One region of the Occultella kanbiaonis genome, then DNA from elsewhere that is predicted to be linked to it. Evidence: predicted binding sites of a transcription regulator. Region 1 holds the regulator's gene; each other region holds the start of a gene.

Region 1 (7,344 bases):
CCGAGCGACGGGGTGCTCCCCATTCGCCCGGCCCGCCGCGTCACGTGGCTCAGCCGGACTTGCGCCGGAACACCCGCTTACCCTCGGCGCCGGTGACCTCGGAGCCGTGCACGCTCCCGGTGTTGCGGCGTCCCTCGGCGGTCATGTGCTCCTTCTCGCGCTTGCGCTCGAGGGCCTCACGCATCTTGGCCTTCGAGTCGGCCAGAGCGGCCTCGTCGGGTCCGGCATCTGTGGGATCGGGCATCGTCACACCTCTTCGTTCGTTCGTCCGCCGGGTTCTCCGGCGTGCCCCCTACCCTGCCGTGGCGGGCTGGCCGGCGCCACCCATATTCGATTGCGGCAGGCCTACGAGGTAGCCAGGGTGGGTGGCATGCCCCTCACGATCTGCGACTACCGGTCGGACGACGCCGCGAGCTGGCTGCGTTGCCGGCTGCTGAGCTTCTTCGAGACCGAGTACTACGACGACGTGTACACGCAGCGCCCGACCTACGAACTACCGTCGGTCCAGCTCGTGGCGGACGACGGCGGAACTGTCGTCGGTCTGCTCGACGTCACCGTCGACGGAGTCGAGGCGACCATCGAGTCGGTGGCCGTGCACCCCGATCACGCCCGGACCGGCATCGCGAGCCGGCTCCTGGACGCGGCGCTGCCGCGCCTGGCCGGCGCGCACACCCTGGACGCGTGGACCCGCGGGAACGAGGCCGCCAACGGCTGGTACCTGGCCCGCGGCTTCCGGGAGAACCACCGTTATCTGCACGTCTACGCCGACAGCGGGGTGACGGACGCCGAACTGGAGGGCTTCACGTCGCCGGAACCGCTGAGCGCCCCGCTGTTCGTGTTCGCGCACGCCCGCATCGACGACGAGGACGAGATGCGTCGACGGTACCGGCGCGTGCACGTGTGCAGGCAGTACCTACGGGACCTCGCGCCGCCCGACTGAGCCTTCTCACCGCCCGAGGTACGCCAGCACGACGGGCAGAGGGTCAGCCGGATCGGCCGTGTCGACGCGCAGGTGCGGGTCGGTCCACGGCGGGGCCGTCGCCTGCGACACCTGCGCCCAGGTGGGCTCCGGGAACCCGGCCAGGTCCCGCCGTCGTCCCTCGAGCCGGGACCGGTGCAGGTCCGGGTCGGAACAGATCACGTCCACGACCCGCAATGGGACGCCGGACCGCGCCGCCAGCCTCCGCCACTGCTCACGCGCCGGCTCCACCGCGTTGACGGCGTCGACCAGCACGCACTGGCCCAGGACGAGAACCCCCTCCGCGAGGGCCTCGACCACGACGTAGGCAGCCAGGCCGGTGGGTAGCGATCCGCCGGGGCCACCGACCCCGGCGCGCCACATGGCGGCCTCGACGGGGTCGACTGAGAGCACCGGAACCGTCAGCGCGCGGGCGATCCGGCCGGCCAGATGGGACTTGCCGGCGCCTGGCGGCCCGGACATCACGATCAGCATGCGCCCACGCTACGTGCCGCCACGAAGGGCGCACTACGCTCGGTGGCCATGACCACCGCGTTCCCGGCCGAGGACCGTTACGACCGGATGCCGATGCGCCGAGCGGGGAACTCCGGCTTGGACCTGCCGACCATCTCCCTCGGCCTGTGGCAGAACTTCGGCGTCGCCACGCCGATCGACCGCCAGCGCGAGCTCATCCATCACGCGTTCGACCGTGGTATCACCCACCTGGACCTGGCGAACAACTACGGACCGCCGGTCGGCGCCGCCGAGGAGAACCTCGGCGCCCTGCTGGCCAAGGACCTTCGGGCCCTGCGGGACGAGCTGGTGATCACGACGAAGGCCGGCTACCGGGCGGGGCCGGGACCCTACGGCGAGGGCGGCTCACGCAAGTACCTGCTGTCCTCGCTGGACGCCTCGCTGCAGCGGCTCGGCCTGGATCACGTCGACGTCTTCTACAGCCACCGGTACGACCCGAGCACACCCCTGACCGAGACGCTCGGCGCGCTCAGGACGGCGGTGGACTCCGGCCGCGCCAGGTACGCGGGCATCTCCTCCTACTCGGCGCAGCGGACCCGTGAGGCTCTCGCGGTCGCGGACCAGCTCGGGCTGCGCCTGAGCGTGCACCAGCCGTCGTACTCGATGATCAACCGCTGGATCGAGCACCCGGGTCCCGCCGGCGAGTCACTCCTGGACGTCGCCGGGGCGGCCAGGCTCGCTCTGGTGGTGTTCTCGCCGCTGGCGCAGGGCATGCTCACCGACCGCTACCTGGACGGCGTCCCCTCCGACTCGCGTGGCGCGAAGGGTGCCTCGTTGAAGAGGGAGTACCTCACGGCCGCCAACCTCGACCGGATCCGTTCGCTCAATGCCATCGCCGAGCGGCGCGGCCAGACGCTGGCCCAGCTGGCGGTGACGTGGGTGCTGCGCGACCCGCGTGTCACGACCGCCCTGGTGGGCGCGTCCAGCGTGGCCCAGTTGGACGACACCCTCGCCGCGCTCGACGCACCGAGCCTCACCAGCGCAGAACTGACCGAGATCGATCGGTACGCCCGCGACGGCGGCGTGAATCTGTGGGGCGCGCGCTCAAGCGACCTGTGAGGGGTACCGATCCGGCCCGATGCGGCGCGGCGTCCGCGTCTGCCGACGGCCCGGCCGGCGGACGCCCGCCGGGACCCGGTCGATGCTGCCGCCGGTGGTGCTGGCTTCCCCTCCAGCGCCACCGGCGGCGGTCTATGGGAGCGATTCCTCGCTCTGGTCCGGGCGGTCCACCCGCAGGGCGGCGATCGCGGCCTCGAAGTCCTCCAGCGAGGAGAAGGCCTGGTACACGCTGGCGAACCGGAGGTAGGCCACCTCGTCCAGCTCGCGCAGGGGGCCGAGGATGGTCAGTCCGACCTCATGCGCATCGATCTCCGCGACACCGTTGCTGCGGATCGTCTCCTCGACCTGCTGTGCGAGCAGGGCAAGGTCGTCATCGGAAACAGGCCGCCCCTGGCAAGCCTTGCGGACGCCAGAGATGATCTTGTCCCGGCTGAACGGCTCGACGGCACCGGAACGCTTCATCACGTTCAGACTGGTGGTCTCGACCGTCGTGAATCGCCGCCCGCAGTTCGGGCACTGGCGCCGCCGCCGGATCGCGGACCCGTCCTCGGCGGTCCGGGAGTCCACGACGCGGGAATCGGAGTGCCGACAGAACGGGCAGTGCACCGACGGATCCTTCCCACATCGTGGCCGTCGTTCCCGTGCACTACATGTGCGCGGATCACAACGGTGTAACTACTAGATGTAGGGAAACGTTAGGCGTTCGCGTGCCCAGATGCAAGCGACTTCGGGCACACGAGCGGCTTCGCCCTGCTGCCGGGCCAACAGTGGGTCAGCCGACGGGAACCGTGAGCGCCTGACCTGCCACCACCGTGGAGGTGGCGAGCGAGTTCAGCTCCATGATCTGGTCGACCACCACGCGCACGTCCGCGCCGGGTGCGGCGTGCTCGGCGGCGATCGCCCAGAGGCTCTCCCCGGGCGAGACGACCACCGTCGCCACCTCGGTGGGGGCGGCCGGCTCGGACGGGAATGCGAGGCCGAGGACCGACCCGAGCGCCGCGGCGACGACGAGTCCGAGCACCACGAGCACCCGGCGACCGCGGACCGTCAGCCGCAGCGGCGCATCGACGGCCGTGCGGGCCGGCTCGACCGTCTCGGCGGGCAGTGCGTCCGAACGGCGCACTGGCCGACGGACCGGCCGCACCGGGGCGCCGTCACGCTCGGGCCGCGCGAGCGGCACGGGCACCGGTGCCAGCGCGGGCGCCGAGGTGAGGTCGGGCAGGGCGGGCGCGAGTCGACGAGTCGGCGCCGGTGCGAGCGGGCCGACCAATGCCGCGGGCGAAGGCACCAGCGCGACCGCGGACGACCCGACGGTCGGGTGCGCACTCACGACCCGGGTCACCGGCCGGGCCGCCCCGGCGCGGCCCCCCGGCACCGCCGACAGGTGGCGACGACGTACAGCTCGGCCGCGCCGCGTCCCGGCGTTGGCACCCGCGCGGAGCTCGGCGTGGGGGAAGGCCAGTGCACTCATCGGGAGTCTCCTCGGTCGTCGCGGGTAGAACGATTGTTCGTCGAACGGCTGTACTGAAGGTAGCACGCGGCGATTCCGATGTCGACACGCCAGTCGAACACATGTTTTGCGGATCGGCCGATGACGCCTACTGTGGTCCTGAACACTTCGACAGCACATCACCGCCCTCTGACAATGGCGGAAACACAGGCCGAACCGACCATCAGGAGGAGACCGTGACCCGATCCAGCCGCTCCAAGTCCCCCGACCCGAAGGACACCCCCGGCCCCGACGGCCTCAGCGTGCGTCAGCGGCAGATCATGGGCTCCATCCGGTCGAGCATCGAGGCCAAGGGCTACCCGCCCACCATGCGAGAGATCGGTGCGGCCGTGGGGCTGGCGAGCCCATCCTCGGTGAAGTACCAGCTCAACCTGCTCGAACAGAAGGGGTACCTGCGCCGGGACCCGATCTCCACCCGCGCGATCGAGGTCATCGCGCCGGATGACGCCCAGTCCGTCCGCGGCGACATCGACATCTTCGAGGCGCCGGACCGGGAGGGCATCGATCCCGGTGCCGCGTATGTGCCGGTCGTCGGCCGGATCGCGGCCGGTGGCCCGATCCTGGCAGAGCAGGCCGTGGAGGACGTGTTCCCGCTCCCCCGCCAGTTGGTCGGCGAAGGCGATCTGTTCCTGCTCAAGGTGGTCGGCGAGTCGATGATCGACGCCGCGATCTGCGACGGCGACTGGGTGGTCGTGCGGCAGCAGAACGTCGCTGAGAACGGCGAGATCGTCGCCGCGATGATCGACGGCGAGGCGACCGTGAAGACGCTCAAGCGCTCCGCTTCGCAGGTCTGGCTGATGCCGGCCAACCCGGCGTTCTCACCGATCGACGGGAACGAGGCGCAGATCCTCGGCCGTGTGGTGAGTGTGCTCCGCTCGATCTGAGGTCGGGGTTCGGCTTCTGGGGCGCCCGGGTCAGAAGCCGAACTGCCGGGCGACGCCGCGGATCTCGTCCGCGCTGGCGCGCAGGCTGGCAAGCTCGGACTCATTGAAGTTGAACTCGAGACGCTCGCCCACGCCGTCGCGGTCCACGATCGACGGGACCGACAGGCACACGTCGGAGATGCCTAGGTAGTCCTCGAGCAGGCTCGAGACAGGCAGGATCGCACGCTCGGAACGCAGCACCGACTGGATGATCCGCACGCCGGCGAGGCCGATGGCGTGGTTCGTGGCGCCCTTGCCGTCGATGATCCGGTACGCGGAGTTCTTCACCTCGTCGGCGATCTCGGCCAGGTCCCCTGGGCTGAGCACGCCGGTGGCGGCCACGAACTCCCGCAGTGGCACCCCGCCGATGTTGGCGGCGCTCCACAGCGGGAACTCGGAGTCGCCGTGCTCGCCGACGATGTAAGCGTGCACGTTCCGGACCGCGATCCGGCTGTGTTCGCTGAGCAGGTACCTGAGCCGTGAGGTGTCCAGCACCGTGCCGGAACCGAACATCTGCCGCGGCGGCAACCCGGAGATCTTCAGCGAGGCGTAGGTGACCACGTCGACCGGGTTCGTCACCATCATGTAGATGGCGTCGGGCGCGACCTCCACCAATTGCGGCACGAGCGTGCGCATCAGGTTGATGGTCCGGTCCGCGAGCTCGATACGAGTCTGCCCCGGCTGCTGTTTTGCACCGGCGGTCACCACCACCATGTCCGCGCCGGCGCAGATCCCGATGTCGTCCGATCCCTCCACCGCACCCATGGGCATGAAGGCCATGCCGTGGGAGAGGTCGAGGGCCTCGGCCTCCACCTTGGCCCGGTTCACGTCGTACAGGACCACCCGGCGGGCGACGCCCCGGATCAGCGCCGCGTATGCGAGCGTGGCGCCGACCGAGCCGGCGCCGACGATGGCGAGGGTGGAGACCCCGGGAGGTGTGGTGGCGCGGTCTGGTGCCTGGGTCACGACGGGATTCCTCTCGTGGTGGATCGCCTTCGCGGTAACCCTATCCGGCCCACGGCGGGCCGCCCGATCAGGCGCCCGCGAGCCTGCCCGGCGACGCCCGGACCAGGTCGACGCGATCCGTGCTCACGAGTCCCGCCGATCGGTTCCTCAGCCTTCGATCGCGGTGTAGTTTCCACACCAGAGGGGCAACGTCGCGACCTTACCGCTGGGGAGCATGCGACCACGAGCAAGGAGAGTCGGATGGCTGGCAACCGTGCCTCGCGTGTGGTGTGCGCGGTAGCACTCGTGGTCCCCAGCCTCATCGCCGGTGCTGGAGCTGGTACGACCGGTCGCGTGGCGGGATCGGCCGGTCCCACCCTCGCGACACGGCCCGTCGAACGCGAGACGGCCGCGGCACGACCCTCGGAGTGGGACGAGGCGCAACGGATCCTCGTGGCGGAGTTCGGGATATCCGAGGAGCAGGCTCGCGCGAACGTCGAGTCGCAGGCTGCCCGGACGATGTTTCGCGAGGTCATTGTCTCGGAGCTTGGCGAGACGTTCGCCGGCTTCCGCTTCGACCCGGCTACGGGTGTCCTTGCCGTGCTCACGACGAACCCCGACCGCGACGTCACCACCGTCGAGCGACGCGCGGACCAGTACGGAGTTGAAGTCGGCGTCATAGGGGCGGAATTCTCCTACACGGATCTGGCGGAGCTCGCACGCCAGGCAACTGCCGGTGGACTAGGGGTGCCGGCCGAGGAGATCGTCAGTGCGCAGATCGATGACAAAACGAACACCGTCACGGTCTACGTTCTGCCCGAGCGACTGGCTGCACTGCAGCGCAGTGGCTCTCACGATCCGGTCGTCCGGCTGGCGGCCCACGTTGATGAGGCCGTCGACGAAGGGCGTGCCAGTGATCAGAACTGACCACCCGTGAGAACGGTCACGAGCGCAGTCCTCGCGAGCGTGAGCGTGGCAGCGGTGCTGGCTGGGTGCACCTCCGACCAGAGCCCGCCGACGCCCAGCCCAATGACCGTCGACATCTCGGAGCTCCACCCCATGACGATGCGCGAGGCGCTCGAGGAGCCCGATTACGGCGAACAGGTGCGCCTCGCCGTCACGCTCGTCACGGAGGGTGGTGTCCTGCTCCTGTGCGACGCCGTCGAAGACACCGATCCCGCACAGTGCGCAGACCCGAACGTCGAGATCGTCGGCGCGCCTCTGGAGGACCTCGACCTCGTCGAACGGTCCGGCGAGCGCAGCGGCGAGGTGGACCTCATCGTCATCCTCGTCGATGAGGACACGGCCGAGTACGTCTCGACCGCTCCCTGATCCGTTCGGAGTACTAGGAAGCCGCGAGCCGGCGCAGCGCCGCCCGGACCAGGCCGGGATCCGTGGTCGGCCACAGCGGCGGC
Region 2 (7,344 bases), 2.2 Mb from region 1:
GTTGCGCGCGCTGGGCCTCCGCGGCCGCGCCGGACCGGTGCAGCGCGTCGATCAGCAGTTGCCAGGACGCGTCGCGGAAGGTGTTCAGCTCGATGCTGCGGTTGGCCGCCGAGGTCGCCGCCTCGAGGTTGCCGGCGGCGAGTTCGAGCGCGCCGAGCGCAGCGGCGGCCTCCGCGGCCTGGCTCCGGTAGCGATCCCTCGGGTCGGTCACCCACTCGGCCGGGCCGTCCTCCGGGAGCAGGTCCGCGGCGTACAGGTCGAGGGCGCGCCGCAGCGCCGCGGCGTGCGCGACCTGGTCGGTGTTCCGGGTTTTGTTCGCGGTCCGGAGCGCGGCCTCGAACTCGACGACGTCGCATCGGGAGGAGCTGCGCAGGCGGAGCGTGTAGGCCTCCCCGTCCCGCACCAGCAGGGTGCTGCTGCGGGCCGGGCGACCCGGTTCCAGGCACCGCCGGATCGTGGAGACGCTGACCTGGAGGTTGTGCATCGCCGCGGCCGGGTCGAGGTCGCGCCACAGCGCCTCGGCCAGCCGTTCCCGGTGCACCGGCCGGCCGGCGCTGAGGGCGAGGATCCGCAGCACCGCGCGGGCCCGGGGCCGCATCTGGCCAAGGTCGACGGCGCGGCCCCGAACCGTGATCGAGAACGCGCCGAAGCAGTGCACGTCCAATTCGGCCACCACGTGGGACGGCGGTGCGGACCGGTCCGGTGGGTCGGCCGACGCGGCAGCGCCCGATGCCGGCTCGGCGGCGCGGCCGGGCCCCGGCTCGGCGTCATGGGCCTCGACGGCGGTGGGAGACAGCCACTCCCACGGCCGGGCGAGCAGTCCTTCCGCCTCGGCCGTCGAGGTCGCCAGGTGCATCATCTCGGCGGCGTGCGCACCGTCGGCGGCGCCGCTGCGGGCCAGCGTCGCGTACGCGATGGCAAGGGCGCCGGGCACCGCGAGGGTGCGAGCGAAGGACTCTGCCGCCACCGCGTCGGCCGTCGCATCCGGGAGCCGGGCGGCGGTGGCGGTGAGCGCGTACAGGGACCGTGCCCACGCCTCGAGCGACGTGGCGCCGAGGGTCCGGAAGCGTAGACCGAGATCGTCCCACTCCTGCGGATGCACGCCACCGGCGCGTAGGCAGGACAGCGCCAGCGACCAGGCGATGATCGCCGCTCCCCACGCGTCGCCGATCCGGTCGCAGTGGCGGATCAGCTGCTGGGCGCGGCGATGGGACCGCTCATCGCCGTCGAAACTGACGATCGCGCCGTGCGCCAGCCGGGCCAGCCACGTGTGCCCCGCCTGTTCGGCGGCCACGTACACCCGATCGATCGCGGCGAGGGTCGGCAGCGTCGGGCGGGTGGAGGCCATCGAGACCTCCGCCAGCCGCGCGGCGAGCGCCATCTCATCCGGCGCCTCCGGGTCGGACGCGCACCGGTGCAGCACCTCGGTCGCCGTGCGTTGATCGCCGGCGATCAACAGGCTGATGCCCTCCGCGAGGGTGGCGCCCGGGCCTCGCTGCCGGGCCGCTCGCCGGGCTGCCTGCAACGGGTCGCGCCTGCTCGCCTCGCGGACGCAGTGCTCCCACCCGTCGGCGTGATCGCGGGCGGGCGCCGTCGACCAGACCCCCGCACCCGCAGAGATCAGCCGGGTCGCGGCACGCTCCGCAGGGCTCGTGGAGTCGCTCAGGTCGTTCAGGAGGTTGCGCACCCGGTCGAACTGTCCCTCGAGGTGCGCTGCGCGGGCGCGCGCGATGGTGCGCCAGGGTGGGGGGCCGATCCGGTCCACCGGCAGCGGGTCGGTCCACAGCCGACCCTGGATGTCGACGGATCCGGACCCGACGTCCTCGAGGAGGTCGGCCAGGTGCCGCCAGTCCTCGGCCAGGCAGAGTGCGCGCAGCGCCTCGTGGGTGGCGCCCTCGGTGCGCAGGATCGTGGCGGCACCGGAGAACCAGGCTGAGGTCCGCACCGGACCGAGCTCCGCACGGGCGGCCGAGATCAGATGACGGCGCAGCACGCGGTGCATCCGGAAGCGGCCGTTGCCCACATCGATCAGCAGCGGCAGGGAGCGGGCCACGGACCGAAGGTCCTCATGCCCGGTGCTGGTTCCACGGTGGGCGTCCACGCGGGCGGCGCTGAGGTTCTCGAACACGGCCACGTCCGACAGGAAGTCGCGCTGGTGCGCCGGCAGCCCACGAAGCACTGTCGCGTCAAGGTAGCCGGCCGCGTAGTCGGCGTGCATCGCCAGGGCATGGACCGCACGCCGGCGCTCAGCGGGGAGACGGCCCTCGATGGAACGCTGGAACAGGCGCACCGCAGCGGCCCAGCCCTCCGTCTCCCTCGTGATCACGACCAGGTCGTCGAGCGGGAGCGGCTCGTCCCCGGCCGAGCGCATGAGGGCGTCGGTGTCCCAGATGCGGAGCCGCAGATCGCGTCCGGTGAGCACGACCGGCGCCGGGATCTCCGAGCGGGTCAGGTTCAGGGTGGGCATGGTCCGGGACCCGAGCAGGATCCTCAGACGGTCACCGGTGCCGAGGATGAGGGTCTCCAGCTCGGCCTCGGCGGGGGTGCCGACGATGTGGTGGACGTCGTCGAGGACGAGAAGCAGCGGCGCCGGGAGCAGGTCGACGAGGTGGAGCACGCCGTGCGCGCTGGTCGGTTCGACGGCGGGGTGTCGGCTGGTGCCTTCGCGCGGCCTGTTCGTCGGTACGGTCACCGCGCGCGGCTCGGTTCCGGGCACGGCGCGCGGCTCGGGTGCGGCCACCGCTCCGGGCTCGGGTGCGCCGGCCGTCCCGACGGTGCGGACGGCGACCGCGAGGGTACGGATCAGCGCGCGCGGGTCCGCGTCTGCGAGTGTCAGCCGGCACCAGGCCACGAGTCCGCCCTGGCTTCGGGCCCAGCGCGCCATCAGGGTGGTCTTGCCGGTTCCCGGCCAGGCCACGACGAGCCCGAGGCGCGCCGCCCTGATCCCGTCGAGGGCCCGGAGCAGAGCCGGTCGGGGCACTCCGCCGGCCGTGGGGACGCGCGACAGCGAGGCCGGTGCCAGGTCATCGAGTCGGACGCCTTCGGCCACGGGTAGCCTCCCGGTCGGAACGTTTCTGAGCATAGGCCGGTCGGGCCCGCCGGGGTGCCCGTTCGGGCGCCCCGTCTCACCCTGAAGAGAGGCCGAAGCGGCTGTCGTGATACCCGAGGTCGTGCTGGGCGCCGGGCGCACTCCTGCTCGGTGTGCCGACCGAGCGTCGGCGTGTGCGCTATGCGCCAAGCACCATCCAGGCGGTCCCCCGCGCTCGCAGACCCGTGGTGATGGCGCGCGCCCCGATGAACCCACCCGCGAAGGCGACCCACAACCACGCGAGCCCCGCTGCGCCGTCGGGCGCCCAGAGCCAGACCGCTCCGACCATCGGCAGGTACGTGACCAGGGTGATCACACCGGCCCATGCGAGGAACCGGCCGTCGCCCGCGCCCATCAGCACGCCGTCGAGCACGAACGGCCACGCGGCCAGCGGCAGCAGGAGACCGATCACCACCAGCGAGATGGCCGCGGCTCGCTGTACCTGCGGGTCGGAGGTGAACAGCGGCGTGACGAGCCATCCGAGTCCGGCGATGGCGACGCCGATGACGGCTCCGGCGCCCATGCCCCACTGCAGGCAACGCCGGGTGACCGCGCGGACCTGGCCGACGTCGCGGGCGCCGAGGCCGTGCCCGACGAGTGCCTGGGCGGCGATCGCGAGGGCGTCCAGGGCGAACGCGGTCAGCCCCCAGACCGCGTTCACGATCTGGTGCGCGGCAAGCGTGGCATCGCCGAGCTTCGTGGCGGTGGCCACGGTGAGCAGGATCGCCGCGCGCAGCGTGAGGGTCCGGATCAGCAGCGGGGTGCCCGCGCGGGCGTTCGCCATGATCCCGGCCGGGTGGGGTCGCAGCCCGACGCCGCGGGCCCGGGCGCCCCGGAGCACGATCGCGGCGAGGACCGCTCCCATGCCGAGCTGGGTGAGCGCCGTCGCCAGGCCGGACCCGGCGATGCCCATGTGGAAGCCGTACACGAGCGTGATCGACCCGATCGTGTTGACGACCGCGCCGACCACCGCGACGACGAGCGGGGTCCGGGTGTCCTGCAGGCCCCGCAGGGCCCCGGTCGCCGCCAGGACCACGAGCATCCCGGGGATCCCCGGCGCCGACGAGCGCAGGTACGCGACCGCGTGGGGAGTCACGTCCGCCGAGGCGCCGAGTGCCGTGACGATCGGCTCGGCGACTCCGATCGCGACGGCGCAGGTCACCGCGCCGAGCCCGAGCGCAAGCCAGATGCCGTCCAGCCCGACGGCGAGGGCGCCCTTGGTGTCGCCCGCGCCGAGGCGCCGGGCGACGGCGCCCGTGGTGGCGTAGGCCAGGAAGATGAAGATGGAGACGATGGTGACCAGAACCGTCGAGGCGATGGTCAGCCCGGCGAGTTCCGCGGTGCCCAGGCGGCCGACGACGGCGGAGTCGATGAGCACGAACAGCGGCTCGGCCACGAGCGCGCCGAGTGCGGGGACCGCGAGGGAGAGGATGCGCCGATCGAGGGCCCGACGCTCATCGGCGTGTACGCCCGGCGTGTCGTCCACCGATCCTCCGAGTAATTGTTATGCACACCGTGGGTACAGCGAATCCGTTGTAATTCCAGCGATGTCAGAAGTTATCCACACCAGTGGATGGAGCCTGTGCACAACCTTTTCCGCTGTGATCCACATGCTGTCCACAGCCTAGGGGGTGTTCGTCCCCAGGCTGGCGCACCATCGAGTTGTGGGGGGCACGGTGGGAGGCATACGGTCACGCGGGTGTGCCGGAGTGGCCATCGCCGCAGGCGGTGGGGCAGGCGTTGTCAGGGGTCACCGATACACATGTTCGACAGGGCTCGAAGAGCCGGTTCTGAAGAGGCAGGGGAGGCGGTCCACACGATGGCTTTCGAACCGTTCGTCGGAACTGACCAGGTTCGGGCGGTGACCCGGTGAGCGTCACCGAGATGTCGCCGGCACGGGAGAGCTTCGAGCGCACCCCACCGCAGGACGTGGCAGCCGAGCAGAGTGTGATCGGCGGCATGCTGCTGTCCAAGGACGCCATCGCCGACGTGGTCGAGGTACTCCGCGGCACCGACTTCTACCGGCCCGCGCACGAGGTCATCTACGACGCGATCCTCGACCTGTACGGCCGCGGCGAGCCGGCCGACGCCGTCACGGTCTCCGCCGAACTGACCAAGCGCGGCGAACTCACCCGCATCGGCGGCGCCCCGTACCTGCACACGCTGCTGTCCTCGGTGCCGACGGCCGCGAACGCCGGCTACTACGCCCGGATCGTGCGCGAGCGCGCGGTGCTCCGGCGCCTGGTCGATGCCGGTACCCGGATCGTGCAGCTCGGCTACGCCACCGACGGCGGGGACGTCGACGAGCTGGTGAACACCGCCCAGGCGGAGGTGTACGCCGTCACCGAGCGGCGCACCGCCGAGGACTACGTCCCCCTCAAGGATGTCATCAACTCCACCATGGAGGAGATCGACGCAGCCTCCCACCGCGGCGAGGGGATGGTCGGGGTGCCCACCGGGTTTGCCGACCTGGACGCACTCACCAACGGTCTGCACCCCGGGCAGATGATCGTGCTGGCGGCCAGACCGGCTGTGGGCAAGTCGACCATGGGACTCGATGTCGCCCGTGCGGCATCAATCAAGAACGGTCAGACCTCTGTCATCTTCTCCCTGGAGATGAGCCGTAACGAGATCGCGATGCGCATGCTTTCCGCGGAGTCACAGGTGCCGCTGCAGAACATGCGCAAGGGCAACATGCGCGACGAGGACTGGACCCGGATGGCGCGCGCCATGGGCCGGGTGTCCGAGGCGCCGCTGTTCATCGACGACTCTCCGAACATGTCACTGATGGAGATCCGCGCGAAGTGCCGTCGCCTCAAGCAGCGTCACGACCTCAAGCTCGTCGTCATCGACTATCTCCAGCTGATGAGCTCCGGGAAGCGCGTGGAATCCCGGCAGCAGGAGGTCTCGGAGTTCTCCCGTGCACTGAAGTTGCTCGCGAAGGAGCTCGAGGTCCCGGTCATCGCGATCTCGCAGCTCAACCGTGGTTCCGAACAGCGCACCGACAAGAAGCCGCAGATGAGTGACCTTCGCGAATCGGGCTGTCTGACCGCCGACACCAAGATCCTCCGTGCGGACACCGGCGCCGAGGTGACCATGGGCGAGCTCTTCTCTGGGGGCGTCAAGGATGTCCCGGTGTGGGCACTCGACGACCGGCTGAAGTACGTGCGGCGGCACCTGACCCACGTGTTCTCAACGGGTACCAAGCGCGTCTACCGCCTGAAGCTGGCCTCCGGCAAGGAGATCACCGCGACCGCGAACCACCCGTTCCTCACTTACGAGGGCTGGAAGCCGCTCGGTGAACTGGAGCCGGGCTCGCGGATCGGTGTGCCCCGACACGTGCCTGCTCCTGAGCAAGAGGCCGCATGGGACGACCGGCGCGTCGTGATGCTGGCCCACCTACTCGGCGATGGTTCCTTCGTCGCCCGTCAGCCGATTCGGTACGCCTCAATCGATGAGGCCAATCTGAAGGCGGTCTCCTACGCGGCGGCGGCGTTTGGCATCACACCGGTCCGCGACGAGTACGCCGTGGCGCGGTGCACAACCCTCCGCCTACCCGCTCCGTTCAAGCTCGCGCGGGGTCGCCGCAATCCGATCGCCGCGTGGTTGGACGAGTTCGACCTCTTCGGGCGTCGTAGCCACGAGAAGTTCATCCCCGAGGCGGTGTTCCAGCTCCCGAAGCGGCAGATCGCCCTCTTCATTCGACACATCTGGGCAACGGACGGTTCGGTCACCGTGAACAAGAACGGTCGAGGCGGTCGCGTCTACTACGCCTCGACGTCTCGCGAGTTGGTGGACGGACTGAGCCGGTTGCTCTTGAGGTTCGGGATCTCGACCCGTACCCGGAAGGTCGTGAAGGGGGACTATCGGCCCGGCTACACGCTGGATCTCTCAGGCATGGACGATCAGCGTCGGTTCCTCCAGGAGATTGGTGTCCACGGCGAACGGGGAGAAAGCGCGGCTACCTTGCTCGGCATCATCCGGGACCAGCAGGCGAACCCCAATGTGGACACCGTTCCCAAGGCGGTCTGGCAGGACGTCCGCCGCGTCCTGGCCGACCGAGGCATGTCGCACCGACAGTTTGCTGCGGCGATGGGCACTCAGTTCTGCGGAAGCACGATGTGGAAGCACGCGCCTTCACGTGCACGTCTCGGCCGGATCGCCGACGTCCTGGAGAACGAGGACCTTGAGATCATGGCGGTCAACGACCTGCTCTGGGACTCCGTGGTCGCCATCGCTGACGAGGGCGAGCAGGA
Region 3 (7,344 bases), 620 kb from region 1:
GTCCGTCCTGGTCGGGGTCGCGTTCGGCCTCTCGGGTGCGCTGTTCCAGTCCGTGCTGCGCAACCCGCTGGCCAGCCCGGACATCATCGGCATCAGTGGGGGAGCGAGTCTCGCCGCGGCGTTCGGGCTGCTCGTGCTCGGGGTCGGCGGCATCGTGCTGTCGGTGTTCGCGTTCGCCGGTGCCATCGTGGTGGCGGCCGCGATCTACCTGCTCGCGTGGCGGGACGGAGTGTCCGGCTACCGGTTCGTCCTCATCGGGGTCGGCATCGCGTTCGCCGTGAACGCCGGGATCGGCTACCTGCTGACCCGGTCCGAGGTCAACGACGTCCGCTCGGCGCTGGTCTGGATGGTCGGCAGCATCGGGACGCCGCCCTGGCGCGACATCGCGGTCCTGGCCGTCGGGATGCTCGTGCTCGTCCCGCTGGTGGGGGTGAGCGTCGGGCGGCTACGAATCCTGCAGCTCGGCGACGAGACCGCCGGCGGGCTCGGCGTCTCGCCGGAGCGGGCCCGGCTCGCGGTGCTCGCCGTTGCCGTCGGCCTCGCCGCCGTGGCGACGGCGTTCGCCGGCCCGGTCGCGTTCGTCGCCTTCGTCTCGGCGCCGATCGCCCGCCGACTGCTGCCGACGGCGGGGCTCGCCCTGGTCCCGTCGGCGCTGGTCGGGACGGTGGTCGTCCTGGCGGCCGAGTTCACCGCGCAGAACGTGCTCGGGGCGCTCGAGGTGCCCGTCGGCATCGTCACCGGCATCATCGGCGCGCCCTACCTGCTGTGGCTGCTGGCCACCTCGAACCGTGGAGGACGCGGAGCGTGAGCATACTCAACACGACCACAGACCAGGGTGGCGCCGACCACGGCACCCATGGTCCGCCGTCGGGCAGGGAGCAGGGGAGCGAGCCGAAGGCGGAGCACACCCTGCTCGCCCAGGGCCTGTCGCTGGCGTACGACGGCGCGCCCGTGGTGCATGACCTCGACCTGGAGATCCCGCCCGGGAGGATCACCGTGATCGTCGGCGGCAACGGCTGCGGCAAGTCCACCCTGCTGCGCGGCATCGCCCGGCTGCTGCGACCCAGCGCGGGTGAGGTGCTGCTCGACGGCACCGCCGTGCACGACCGCCCTGCGAAGGACGTGGCCAGGATCATCGGGATCCTGCCGCAGAGCCCCACCGCGCCGGAGGGCATCACGGTCGCGGACCTCGTCGGCCGTGGGCGCTACCCGCATCAGGGGTGGTTCCGGCAATGGACGTCGACCGATGACGCCGTCGTGACCGCCGCGTTGGCGGCGACCGACACCCTGGAACTTGCCGCGCGCCGCGTCGAGGAGCTCTCCGGCGGACAGGCGCAGCGGGTCTGGATCGCGATGGCGCTGGCCCAGGACCCGGACATCCTGCTCCTGGACGAGCCCACCACGTTCCTGGACGTGACCCATCAGCTCGAGGTGCTCGACCTGCTGCACGAGCTGAACCGGACCCGTGGCGCCACGGTGGTCATGGTGCTGCACGACCTCAACCTCGCGGCCCGGTACGCCGATCACCTCGTCGTGATGCATGCGGGCCAGGTGCAGGCGATCGGCTCGCCCGCCGACGTGCTGACGCCCGAGCTCGTCGCGCAGGCGTTCAAGCTGCGCGCCCGGGTCGTTCCCGATCCCGTGTGCGGCTCGCCGATGGTGGTGCCGATCGGGCGCTTCCACGGCAGCGAGCCGGAGCTGGTTTTGCCACCACCCGCCGGCGCGCCTTAGGATAGGCACGCCTTACATCGGCCTGACTTCGATTGGTGCCTCTTCGGACGCCATCGTCATTTCCCCCAACACCCCTGATCCTCCTGAGGAGTCCCGTGTCTCGACGCCCGATCTACCTGGTGGCCGCCGCCACCCTGACCACCCTCGCGCTCGCCGCGTGCTCCGGCGGCGACGGGAGCGGCGACGACCCGACCGACGGCGGCAGCGCGGCCGGTGGGGACTGGGAGACCGTCACCATCGAGCACGCGCTCGGCACCACGGAGATCACCGAGGCGCCCGAGAACGTCGTCACGCTGGGCTGGGGCTCTACCGAGGCCGCCCTGGCACTCGGCGTGGTCCCGGCGGGCATCGAGGCGCAGACCTACGCCGTCAACGACGAGGGCCTGCTGCCCTGGGTCGCGGAGACCCTGGACGAGCAGGGCGCCTCGCCGACCATCATCCCGGCGACCGTCGAGGAGCCGGCGTACGAGGACATCGACGACCTCAACCCGGATCTGATCCTCGCGCCGTACTCGGGGATCACGCAGGAACAGTACGACCTGCTCAGCGAGATCGCGCCGACGGTGGCCTACCCGGACGCGCCCTGGACGACCCCCTGGCGTGAGCTGATCACGATCGTCGGCCAGTCCCTCGGGCTCGACGAGGAGGCCGCGACGGTCATCTCGGACCTGGACGCGGAGGTCGCCGCGGTGGCCGAGGCGCACCCGGAGCTCGAAGGGATCACGGTCGCGGCGGTCTGGGACATCGGCGGCACGTTCTACGTGTACAAGCCGGCGGACTCGCGGGTGGACTTCCTGCTCGACCTCGGTCTGGTGAGTGCGCCGTCGGTCGAGGCACTGGACTCCGGCGGTGACACGTTCGTGTACTCGCTGTCCTACGAGCAGACCGATCAGCTCGACGCCCAGCTCATCGTGAACTACGCGTCCACCGAGGCCGAGGTCGAGACGTTCCTGGCCCAGTCCTACGCCCAGGCCATTCCGGCCGTGCAGGCCGGCGCGATCGCGAACATCACCGGGGACGCCCTGATCGCGGCGATGTCCCCGCCGACCGCACTGTCCCTGACCTGGGGCCTCGAGGACTACGCAACGACCATCAGTGAGGCCGCCGCGAACGTGCAGTAGCACGGGCAGCGGTGGTAGCGGGTCTCGGCTGTTCGGGGGAACGGCCGGGGCCCGCTTCTGCGTTCCGGCGGGCTGGTCGCGGGTCAGGACAGGTCGAAGAAGGCCGACGGCGGTGGTGCGGCCGACGAGGTGGGCGCGGCCGGCTCTGGTGATGCGGCGGTTCCAGGCGGTGCTGCCGACGACAGGGGAGTCGCGGTCCGTAGACACGCCGCGATCCGCTCGGCGCACTCCTGCGGAGTGAGCTGGGAGGTGTCCAGCTCGAGGTCGTAGCGTCCGGGGGAGTGGACGGCGCGCTCCCAGCGCAGCACCGGGTCGTCGGTGCGGGCGCCGGCCGTGCTACCGGGCAAGCTCCCCGTGCCGCGCACGCCAGCCTGACCGCCGACGTCGGCCACCCCGGCGACACCGGTCCCGCCCCAGGTATCACGGCGGCGTTGGCGCACGACGTCCACCGGGCAGCGCACGCCCACGAAGAGCACGGGTAGGCCCTGCAGGATCTCTGCCGCTTCGCGCCGGATCGCGAGGGGCGCGGAGTAGTCATCGTGCAGGCCGACGTCGGTGACGACATTCAGACCCCGCTGGACATGCGCCGCGATCGACGCGAACATCGCGCGGTAGGCAGTCGCGACGTAGTCCTCCAGGTCGGGCCGCTCACCTCCGGGCCGCAACCCGATGCCGGGCTGGCGATTCGCGGGAGTCGCAGTCTGAAACACGTCGACGCCGAGATTGAGCCATACGCCATCGAGGCCGTCCTGGATCGCACGCGCGATCGATGACTTTCCGGATCTGGGAACGCCATTGAGGATGACGACCGTGCTCATCGGAACCTATCCGCGCTGAGGGCCATAGCCCCAACCTACGACATCTGCGCCGGCCTGCTATCGGCGCTGTGGATGGAGGGTCATCGGGGTGCTTCGGAGCCCGTTCTGGGGTCGGTTGGATGGGCTGATGTCCGTGTATCCACAACGGAAATCGGGGTCCTTGCGCTGTCGGTGGGACGTCCTAGAGTGGAGGTCAAGCAGTCAAACAGACGTACGAATGCCAGTCAGTGTTTCGGACCACTCGACGTCGATGGGGAGGTGAGCACACATGGACGACACCACCACCACGACCGGTGCTGGCGTATCGGGGGCGAGTGTGGCGCTCGCGTCCCGGATGCACCTGTCTCTGGCGGACCTGATGGCGGGGTCGCTGGAGGATCAGCTGATCGCGATCGAGGCCCTCACCCAGGGCATCGCGACCGCGGATCCGGTCACCGAGTCCGACCGGTACGGGTCCCGGTTCCTGGGCCACGCGGCGTTGCGGACGCACCTGATCACGCAGGCGTTGACCGGTGCCCAGCTGGACTGGATGGGCCTGGAGTCCGAGGCCGGGACCTGGGACACCAGCAAGGGGTTCCGGACCTACCCGCACTTCGTGGCCAAGACCTACGGCATCAGCGGTGCCAGCGCCCGCCGGATGTCGACCCTGGCCACCGGGCTACGCAACAGTCTGCCCGCGACCCGGACCTGGTTGCGGACCGGGAAGATCGGCATCGACCAGGCCCAGATCCTGCTCAAGGCCACCACCACCCAAGCCGCCGTCGACGGCCTGCAGTACCCCGCCACCCCCACCAACCCCAACACAGCCGAGGCGAGCACCGACGGCAGCACCAGCACCGACGGCAGCGATGGCACCGACGGCAGCGATGGCACCGACGGCAGCACCAGCACCGACGGCAGCGATGGCACCGACGGCAGCACCAGCACCGACGGCAGCGATGGCACGGACGTGACCGCGGCCAGCGACCCCACCGAGGGCGCCGAGGGCGCGACCGGCAGTGCCGATGCCAGCGACGAGGCCGACCCCACCGCGGCCCCCGACGCCGCGGGCGCTGCCGCCGCTGCTGGTGCTGGTCGGGTGCAGACGGTCGAGGAGTTCCTCCTCGCCAACGCCGCCACCCGCTCCCCGGAGGACCTGCGCAGGTTGGTCGATCACTTCGTCGCGATCGCCGACCCCGACGCCACCGACAAGGCCCACCACGCCGCCTCCGACCGCGAATACCTCAACATCGACCGCACCATGGACGGCTACCACCTCGCCGGATTCCTCACCCTCGAACACGGCCAATACGTACGCACCGCACTCGAAGCGATCATGGGCAAGCCCGCCGCCGGAGAGACCCGCACCTCCTCCCAACGCCGCGCCCAAGCCCTCAGCGACCTCGCCCACACCGCCCTGGACCACGGCAAAGTCGGCACCTCCGGATCCGTCCGCCCCCACCTCGGCGTCCTCATCAACTACCCCGAATTCCTCGACATCATCACCACCACCGAAACCACCCAGACCACCAGTGGATCCGGAACCGAGGAAGCCCCCGGGACCGAGGAAGCAGCCGGAGCCGAAGACTCGGCGACCGGCGAGGCGCCCGACGCAGCCGAGGCAGCCAGCCCGACGCCGCCCCCGCGACCGATCACCGAACCCCTACCCGGCCTGGACACCACCACCGACCCAACCGATGACCCGGCCGACCACAGCCCGCGCAGCAACGCCGGCCCGACCACAACGGACACGGCAGCCCGTCCGGCGAACGAGCCCGGCACTCCCGCGCAAGCACCCACCCCGGCGAGCACGACCACCCCGTGCGACCCTGCGCGCGAGCCCGGCGCTTCCGCGGAGGCGCCCACCCCGGCGAACCCGGCCACCCCGGCAGGCGGGCCCGGCGCTTCCGCGCAAGCGCCCACCCCGACGAACCCCGTCACCTCCCAGGACCCGGCGCACGAGCCCGACGCTCCGACACCAACGCCCACACCATCGAGCCCAGCCGCGCCAGGGCCCGGGACCAACGAACCCGTCGCCCCGGCGAAGACGCCCACCCCGACGGACCCGGCCACCCCGGCAGGCGAGCCCGGCACTCCCGCGCAAGCACCCGCCCCCTCGCCCACGTCGGAGGCCACCGGTCTGCCCGACTGCCAATCGCGGGCCGTCGGAGCACTCGGCCAACCCACCACCGACCCCAACGGCACCGCTACGCCCAGCACCAACAGCACCGCCCTGCCCGGCACCAACAGCACCGCCGTGCCCGGCACCAACGTCACGGCCCTGCCCAGCATCGCCGTGCCCGGCATCGCCGTGCCCGGCATCGCCGTGCCCAGCATCGCCGTACCCGCCGGGCGGGACTGGGCCGCGCTACTCGCCGCGGGACCTGCCACCTTCACCGACAACACCGGCCCCGTCCCCCGCGACCTGCTCGACCGCATCATCGGCTGCTCCGGCGAGACCTACCGCATCATCTTCGGACCCGACAACGAAATCCTCAACCACGGCCGAGCCCACCGCCTCTACACCGCCGCCCAACGCCGCGCCCTCATCGCCCGCGACCGCCACTGCGTCTACCACAACTGCACCGCCCCACCCGAACGCTGCGAAACCCACCACGGCACCAAACACTGGGCCGACGGCGGCAACACCGACCTCCACGACGCCGGCCTCGCCTGCTACTACCACCACCACTGGATCCACACCCACAACATCACCATGACCCGACACAACGGAAAATGGCACTTCTACCGACCCGACGGCACCGAAATCCACCCCACCAACCCGCCCTGGAACTGAGCGAGAGCGAGCGTCAGCAGCAGGCCGGTCTCGCTCGCCACGCCGGCGATGTTCGCGATGCGCGGCAGTTGCGTCGGATCCTTGACCCCCTGGCTCGGCGGCGCCGGATCACCGGGCATGATCATGCTATGGAGTTCTCAGAGGTGGTTCGCCGCCGCAGGATGGTGCGGTCCTTCACGGAAGAGGCGATCCCGGACGAGGCGATCGAGAGGATGCTGTCGAATGCGGTCCGGGCTCCGAGCGCCGGATTCAGCCAGGGGTGGGCCTTCCTCGTGCTCGACATGCCGGATGACGTCGCGACCTTCTGGCGTGTGACCACCCCGCCGGAACGTGCCGTTGACTCAAGTGCCTGGTTGAAGGGTATGCGGACCGCGCCCGCGATCATTGTGCCGATGGCCTCCGAGTCCATCTATCGCGACCGATACGAGGAGCGGGACAAGGGCGCTACGCCCCGAGACCAGCAGCATTGGGCGGCACCGTTCTGGCACATCGATACCGGCATGGCGTCGCTGCTGATCCTGCAGACCGCGGTCGACCTGGGTCTCGGAGCGTGCTTCTTCGGAATCCCGAAGACCGAGCACGAGGCGTTCCGGAGCACTTTCGGCGCACCGGCGACGTTCGAGCCGATCGGAGCGATCGCCGTCGGGCATCCCGCCCCTGACGACCGACCTGGGCTCTCGGCCCGGACGCGAAAGCGCAGACCGGACGCCGAAGTCGTACACCGCGGGCGCTGGTAGCCCGCACAAGGGTCAGCGCGGACTCCTGGAGTCGCGACAGGGAACATCGCGGCTGAGGTGTCGGCTATGAGGCGTGGCGTGTCGACGTCGTGGCGAGATCGCCGTGACGTCTGGTGGAGAATTGAACACCTCGACCGCGCCAGTTCGGTGAGGTCCCGCCT
Region 4 (7,344 bases), 1.7 Mb from region 1:
CATCCCGGGCAACGCGAACAGCACCAGCATGCGGTCCCGGCTCAGCCGGCGCCACCAGGGCAGCCCCGGACGCCGGTGCGTGGCACCGACCGGCTTGCTGGGCGCCGCGGCGACCGGTGCCGCGCGCCTCTCAGCCGTGCTCTGCGGCATACGCCTCCTCCAACTCACCCCGGATGGCGTCGCCACCGTTGACGCGCCAGGTCTCGACGGCGTCGGTGAAGGTCTCGATGCCCGCGTTGCCCTGCACCACCTGGTTCATGGCGTCGTTGACGGCGCTCTCGAGCTGGGCGTTCATGCGGGACTTGGTCTCCGAGTACAGGCCGTACGACGCGTCGTCCACGAGGCGGCCGACCATCGTGGCCTGCACCGCGGCCTGCGTCTCGGGGACATCTGGGCGGCCGGGCAGGTACAGCGCCATGGGAGCGTCGCTGATGTACTGCAGGCCGATCCCGACCTCGGAGCTGCCGAGCGGGGTTGGCACAGGGTCCGTCCCGGACAGTTCGTAGTGCTCGCCCTCGACTCCGAACTTGCGGAACAGATACTCCTCGGTGCCGAACGGCGCGGCCATCCAGTTCGCGATCGCGAGCAGGACCTCGGGATCGTGCGTGGTCTCGGCGTTGAACGCGGTGATGTTGTTGTTCGCCGCACCCATCCAGGGCGACCCCTGACCGCCGTCCCGGCCGGGCACGTCGAGCATGTTGAGCTGCATCTCGGTGATGGTCGGGTTGTCCGTGTAGAACTGGTTCCACGCGACGAAGCTGTCGTGGATGAAGGTCGCCGTCCCTGCGGCGAGCCACTGCTTCTTCGCACCACCGGTGGCCGTGTACGCGTCCGGGTTCACCACCCCGGCGGCCCAGACCGCGATCATGTCCTCGATCGCGCCGAGCATCTCGTCCGTCTCGTACATGTGCGTGAAAGCGCCACCGTCCTCGGCCCAGAGGTAGGGCGTGCCCCACATCTGCTGGATGTACTGGGACGGCATCGAGGCCCAGGCCCACCGGTTCGCGCCCGGCGCCGTCATCTCGGCGCAGAGGTCCATGAACTCGTCGAAACTGCCCGGGTTCGCCTCGCTGATGCCCGCCGCCTCGGTCAGGTCCTGGCGGAAGATCGGGGCCGACGTGCGCGACATGCCACGGGGCACCGGGACCGCGAAGATCTTGCCGTTGAAGCGGGTGTCCGGCCAGGACTGGGACGGCAGGTTCGCCAGGAACGGGTAGTCGAGCACGGCGTCGCCCGAGAGGTATTCGGTCAGGTCGAGGCAGGTGGCCTCGAGCAGGTCCGGTAGCTGGGCCACGTCCTTCGGGATGTTCAGGATGTCCGGGATGTCCCCGCCGGCGATGCGGGTGGCGAACTTGTCCTTGTACTCGTCGTTGGAGGACATCGAGATCTCGAGTGGCGAGCCGATCCGTTCCTCGACCGCCTGCCAGAACGAGTTGGCGTCCCGGGTGGGTGGGATGGCGCCCGGGATGTTGGTCATGAAGCTGATGACCTCACCGTCGCCGAGGGCATCGGAGATCACGCGCTGGGGGTCCGAGGGGTAGGCGCGGAACCCCTCGTTCATCCCTTCCGCGGCGGCCGGGAAGTCCGCGGTGGCACCCTCGAACCGTTGGTAGGTCGGCAGCTCGACGGTCGCACCTCCACCCCCTCCTCCGCCGCCGCCGCCGCTTGGCGACCCTTCACTGGAACAGCTGGCGAGCACGCCGCCGCCGAGGGCCGCGACAGCTGCGGCAACCCCGCCCTTGAGCACGGTGCGTCGGTCTGCCTCTAGGAACTTCAATGAACGCGACATCCGGTTCTCCTTCGGACCTGGACTGGTACAAGACCGAGCCACTATGACATAGTACGTCCCATGTCCTCAAGAGCCCAGATCTCTGGTGCCGCGCCGGCTGCGAACGGGCAGGAGCTCTTCGCAGCGGGCACGCTCGGCTATGCCTCGTTCCGGATCCCCGCCCTGATCGCGTCGGGTCCACACCTGCTGGCGTTCTGTGAGGGACGCCGCGACTCCGCCGGCGACACCGGTCGGATCGACGTGGTGGTGCGACACTCCCCCGACTCCGGTGCCACCTGGGCACCGATGACCGTGGTGGCCCGGCGCCCGGACCACACGACCGGCAACCCGATGCCGCTCCTCACCGCGGCAGGCGAGGTCGTCCTGCTGACGGTCACCAACGGGGCGACGGTGTCCGAGTCGGACCTGATGCGCCCGGGGGTCAGCGAGGGCGACCGGCGCCGCGTCTGGGTGCAGCACGCACCGAGCCCCGGTGAACCGTTCGGCAACCCGATCGAGGTCACCGACCAGGTCCGGCGCCCGGACTGGGGCTGGTTCGCCACCGGTCCCGGTCACGGGCTCACACTCGCCAACGGTCCGCACCGCGGTCGTCTGGTCGCGGCGTGCACCCACTCGGTCCTGTCCGACGCGCCGGGTGACCATGCCTACGGTGGCCACCTGCTCCTCAGCGACGACGACGGTCACACCTGGCGGGTCGGCGCCGTCGACTCCGTACCGCGCCCGGTGGGTGCGGCTCTGAACCCGAACGAGGCCACTGCCGCGGAGCTGCCCGACGGCGTCGTGTACGTCAACGCACGCAACCAGGCTCGCGTGGGCGGTCGCCTGGGCGCGTGGTCCGAGGACGGCGGGGAGTCCTTTCGGGCGCCCTTCCGTCAGCACCCGGAACTGGCGGTCCCCGCCGTCCAGGGCAGCATGCTGGCCACCGGCGCCGGCGTGCTCTGGCTGATCACCCCGGGGCATCGAACCGAACGCCGGGACGTCACGCTCTGGCGCAGCGGCGACGCCGGCGTCACCTGGACCCGCGGCCCTGTGCTGCACGAGGGTCCCGGGGCCTACAGCGACCTGACGCTCCTGGCCGACGGGTCGCTCGCGACCCTCGTCGAGTGCGGGTCGCGATCCGCGTACGAATCCATACGCTTCATCCAGTCCAGCCCAACGGAAGGTAACTCGTGACGAGCCATGGCCGCCTCGCCGGCGTCATCCCACCCCTGTGCACCCCACTCACACCCGAAGGGAGGGTCGACGAACCCTCACTGGACCGGCTCGTCGACCACCTCATCGAGGGCGGCGTGCACGGACTCTTCGTCCTCGGCACCACCGGCGAGGTGAGCGCACTCACCGATGCCCAGCGCGAACAGGTGGTGGTTGCCGCGGTGGCGCGTGCGGGCGGGCGGCTGCCCGTGCTTGCCGGCGCGATCGACACGGGTACCGAGCGGGTGGTGGACCAGGCTCGACGCGCCGCCGCGGCCGGGGCGGATGCCGTGGTGGTGACCGCGCCGTTCTACGCGGCGACCCATCACGAGGAGATCCGCCGGCACTTCGCCGAGGTCGCGGCCCGCGTGGACGTGCCGGTGGTGGCCTACGACATCCCGTCCAAGGTGGGCACCAAACTGTCGCCGGACACTGTCATCGAGCTCGCCGCCGAAGGTGCGATCGTCGCCGTCAAGGACTCCAGCGGCTCCGACGTCTCGTTGCGCGCACTGTTGTCGAGGCGATCCGCACGAGGCCTCGACCTGTCCGTCTTCACGGGGTCCGAGCTCACCGTCGACTACGCGATCGGGTTGGGCTGCGACGGCGTGGTGCCGGGTCTGGGCAACGTGGACCCGGCCGGCTACCGGCGCCTGTTCGATCTGGCCAGCGCGGGTCAGGTCGAACTGGCACGCGCCGAGCAGGACCGCCTCTTCGAGCTGTTCGGGATCACCAGCGTCGCCAGCAGGGCCGGGCGGTCGGCCACGTCGGCCGCACTCGGCGCGTTCAAGGCCGCCCTGGTGGAGTTCGGAGTGATCGCCGGAGCCACGCTGGCGCGACCCGGTATTCCCCTCGACGAGGCGGAGCGGGCGGGGGTCCGCGCACTCATCGCCGAGTTCGGACCGCGGATCGGTGAGAGAGTAGGGGCTGGAACGATCGGATCTGGAAGTGAGGAGCCCGTGGGGCAATGACGGCGCAGAGCGGAGCAGGACGGGCCTTGGCCAGCCAGGCCGTGACCCGGACCAGGATCCGCGACCTGATCGTCGAGCGCAGGCTGAAGGCCGGCGACCCGCTACCCACCGAGCCGGAGTTGATGGCCGAGCTCGGCGTCTCCCGGAACTCGCTCCGCGAGGCGATCAAGGCCATGCAGGCCGTCGGCATCATCGACGTGCGGCACGGCTACGGGACATTCGTCGGCTCGGCCGGCCTGAAATCCCTGGAGGAAGGGCTCGGCTTCCGGCTCACCCTGTCCGCGAGCGGGGACCTCGCCGACGTCCGGGAACTGCTGCAACTGCGGCGCGCCCTCGAGGTCGGTCTCGCCCGCGAGGTCACCGCGTACTGGTCCCAGGGCTCTCGAGCGCCGCTGGAGGCCGTGGTGGCGGAGATGGACGCGGCCGCGGCCGCGGGCCGGTACTTCCCGGATGAGGACTGGCGCTTTCACGCCACCATGTACGAGCCCTTGAACAACGGACTCATCCTCGACCTGCTCCGTGTCTTCTGGCGGACCTTCCAGTACGTCGACGACAAGCTGCCGGGCCCGCGTTACACGCCCACGGACGCCGTGAGCTGGCACCGGGAGATCTGCGATGCACTCGCCTCCGGCGAGCCCGAGCGCGTCGCCCAGTCCCTCGTCGACCACTTCGACGGGATCAGCGTTCGGCTCGCCGCAGCCGGGAAGTCCGGCACCACGAAGGACTGATCCCAGGCTCTCCCTCGCGATGTACCACTGCCGCCCGCTCCTGCGAGACGGGGCCGATGGGCTACACGCCCCCTGTGACATCTCCAGGGCGGGTGGCCGGACCTGTGGATCGTGTGGCATCCGGGTCGGGATCGACCGCCTTGGGGCCACTGTTCGGGGGTCTGATTCCTCGTTGTCCACAGTGGCTTGACAGCCCCTTGCACGGTTCTCGGATCCGCGTAGCGTGGTTCTCGCTAGCACGCGCGTTCGAGGATCGGGGGGTGAGGATGATGGACTGGACCACGGGTCACACGCGGGCCGACGGCGTGCCCGCAGACGGGACCAGCCCGGTCGTCGACCTCGCCTCGGATCCGCGGCACGAAGCGGGGCTTGGCGCCTTGTTGGGCGGGTCGTTGGACGACCGGCTCTTCGTGCTCGACTGCGTGACCGCGGCGTTCGCGGCCACGGACCGGTTCCAGGAGCAGCACGACCACACCGGTCGGGCACTTGGCGAGGCCAGTGTGCGGGCCCACCGCAATATCGAGATCCTGACCGGGCGGCGCCTGGACTGGCTCGCGGCCGAGCGGGCCGAGGGCCTGTGGGACCTGTCCGGCAAGGTCCGCACCTACACCCAGCACGTCGCGCGCACGCACAAGATGTCCTTCGCCCGGGCCTCGCGTGAGGTCCGGCTGGCCGACCGGTTCAGCAACGACCTGCCCGAGGTCCGCGAAGCCCTACGCACCGGCCAGCTCGGCATCGAGCAGGCCGGCCTGATCGCGACCGTCGCGGCCTCGAGCGCGGCGCGCCGGGCCGCGCTGCGGCTACCCGCACGCGGGATGACCACCACCACCCAGGCAGAACCCCAACCCGGCGAGACCACACCGACCGGTGACACCACGCAAGCCGGCCGAGCACCGCAGGCCGGAGACGCACCGGAGACGAGCGACGGGCCGGAGACGAGCAACGGACCGGAGACGGGCGACGGGCCGAAGCCGGGCGAGACCACGCAGACGGGCGATACCGCGCAGACAGGCGATACCGCGCAGACGGGCGAGGCCGACGGGGCTGCGGGCGAGGCCGGTGGTGAGGCCGACGCGGCCAGCGACGCGGCGGGCGAGGCTGTGAGCGCGGGTCCGTTCGATGCTGACGCGACCGCGGAGTCAGTGATCCTCACACTCGCGAGTGCTGGTTCGTTCGAGGACCTACGCGTGGTCTGCAAGTACTTCGCCGCGCTCGCCGACGCCGAGTCCGACGAGCGCGGCTACCGGGAAGCCTGCGAACGCGAGTTCTTCGACCTCGCCGCCACCACCGGCGGCTTCCACCTGTCCGGGTTCCTGACCGAGGAACACGGCCAACTCGTCAAGGAGACCCTCACCGCCCTCACCCCCGTCCCCGCCGCCGGGGACACCCGCACCGCCAGCCAACGTCGCGCCCAGGCGCTCGCCGACGCAGCACAACTCATCCTCAACCAGGGCCTGGCCGGCACCGGCCAATCCGTCCGGCCGCACATGGGCGTACTGATCAGCGCACCTGAGTTCGAACACATCCTCGCCACCAGCACCCACCACGGCTGGGGCACCGACACCCACGACACCGCAGCCGACCCCACCGGCGCCGAGCCCGGGAACACCGAAGCCGACCCCACTCGCGCCGAGGCCGGGGTGGAGCAGCCCGGGGCTGGGCAGCCCGGGGCTGGACAGCCCGCTGCGGAGCGGCCCGGGGCGGACATCCCCGACTGGGCACGCATGGACCCCGACGCAAACCCGGCCGATGCCTGCGACGCGCGGCCCGTGTTCGGCCGCGACCTACCGCCGCTGCGGCTCGGCACCGGCGGTCTGACCAACCTCAAGGCGCTCGAACACGTCGACTGGGCTGCGATCCTGTCCCAACCCCCAGCGACCTGGGCCGACGGCACCGGCCCCGTCCCGCCCTCAGTACTCCGCCGGATCGCCTGCGGCGGCGAGATCTACCGCGTCATCTTCGGACCCGACTCCGAAATCATCAACGTCGGACGAGCCCACCGCCGCTTCACCAACGCACGACGCCGAGCCATGGTCGCCAGAGACCGACACTGCACATACCCCGGCTGCGCCGCCCCACCACCACTGTGCGAGGGGCACCACTCCGTCGTCCACTGGGCCGACGGCGGCAACACCGACCTCAACAACGGCGCCCTCCTGTGCTTCTACCACCACCGCTACGTCGACACCCATCAGATCGCCATGATCTGGAACGGCGGCGAGTGGCAGTTCTTCACCAAGGACGGAGAACAGATCCACGGCCCCGGGCCATGACCACCCACACGCCCCAGGGCGTGTCGACCGCTCTGGCCGGCTTGGTCGCCATGCACGCCCCCAGCGCGTGCCGACCGGGGCTGCCCAGTGTGGTCGCCACACCGGCCCCAGGGCATGCCGACCGGGGCTGTCCAGTGTGGTCGCCACGCCGCCCCCAGGGCATGCCGACCAGGCTGTCCAGTGTGGTGGCCACGCCGGCCCCAGGGCATGCCGACCGGGCTGTCCAGTGTGGTCGCGACGACGATCGGGCCGGCGCGCTGTTCAGGACCGCCCATGCCGCCGCGTTCGGCCGGACCGAACTCCTCGATGGCGCAGCCAGACCCGTGACTCCTCCGTCTACCAGGAGTCGTGGTGGAGCACCGAGTCCACGCCTTCACGCGGCGCCGGTCGGAACG

What was found. The regulator LexA, encoded in region 1, represses DNA repair genes until DNA is damaged. The targets are predictions, from matches to a motif close to TCGAACANNTGTTCGA.
Region 2: GKS42_RS25590 (replicative DNA helicase) is a predicted target of LexA. The motif match lies at 4,843-4,858, and genes of this name have one in related genera.
Region 3: GKS42_RS12650 (HNH endonuclease signature motif containing protein) is a predicted target of LexA. The motif match lies at 3,872-3,887, and genes of this name have one in related genera.
Region 4: GKS42_RS01855 (HNH endonuclease signature motif containing protein) is a predicted target of LexA. The motif match lies at 4,911-4,926, and genes of this name have one in related genera.

What each region holds. Positions count from the first base shown of each region.
Region 1 is NZ_CP046175.1:2,116,062-2,123,405, reverse strand. Features, by position in the region: gene GKS42_RS09760 (DUF5302 domain-containing protein) at 50-244, opposite strand; gene GKS42_RS09755 (GNAT family N-acetyltransferase) at 371-940, shown strand; gene GKS42_RS09750 (P-loop nucleotide/nucleoside kinase family protein) at 947-1,453, opposite strand; gene GKS42_RS09745 (aldo/keto reductase) at 1,502-2,551, shown strand; gene nrdR (transcriptional regulator NrdR) at 2,684-3,157, opposite strand; gene GKS42_RS09735 (LysM peptidoglycan-binding domain-containing protein) at 3,324-4,022, opposite strand; gene lexA (transcriptional repressor LexA) at 4,322-4,945, shown strand; gene GKS42_RS09725 (L-lactate dehydrogenase) at 4,976-5,950, opposite strand; gene GKS42_RS09720 (hypothetical protein) at 6,191-6,856, shown strand; gene GKS42_RS26785 (hypothetical protein) at 6,847-6,972, opposite strand; gene GKS42_RS09715 (hypothetical protein) at 6,989-7,261, shown strand; gene GKS42_RS09710 (ATP-dependent DNA helicase) at 7,275-7,344, opposite strand, start outside.
Region 2 is NZ_CP046175.1:5,576,334-5,583,677, reverse strand. Features, by position in the region: gene GKS42_RS25600 (AfsR/SARP family transcriptional regulator) at 1-3,049, opposite strand, end outside; gene GKS42_RS25595 (MATE family efflux transporter) at 3,228-4,574, opposite strand; gene GKS42_RS25590 (replicative DNA helicase) at 4,973-7,344, shown strand, end outside.
Region 3 is NZ_CP046175.1:2,737,979-2,745,322, forward strand. Features, by position in the region: gene GKS42_RS12630 (FecCD family ABC transporter permease) at 1-808, shown strand, start outside; gene GKS42_RS12635 (ABC transporter ATP-binding protein) at 910-1,731, shown strand; gene GKS42_RS12640 (ABC transporter substrate-binding protein) at 1,827-2,852, shown strand; gene GKS42_RS12645 (chloramphenicol phosphotransferase CPT family protein) at 2,936-3,670, opposite strand; gene GKS42_RS12650 (HNH endonuclease signature motif containing protein) at 3,939-6,446, shown strand; gene GKS42_RS12655 (nitroreductase family protein) at 6,590-7,183, shown strand.
Region 4 is NZ_CP046175.1:434,693-442,036, reverse strand. Features, by position in the region: gene GKS42_RS01880 (ABC transporter permease) at 1-150, opposite strand, end outside; gene GKS42_RS01875 (extracellular solute-binding protein) at 131-1,789, opposite strand; gene GKS42_RS01870 (sialidase family protein) at 1,850-2,962, shown strand; gene GKS42_RS01865 (dihydrodipicolinate synthase family protein) at 2,959-3,948, shown strand; gene GKS42_RS01860 (FadR/GntR family transcriptional regulator) at 3,945-4,676, shown strand; gene GKS42_RS01855 (HNH endonuclease signature motif containing protein) at 4,937-6,949, shown strand; gene GKS42_RS01850 (nitroreductase family protein) at 7,286-7,344, opposite strand, start outside.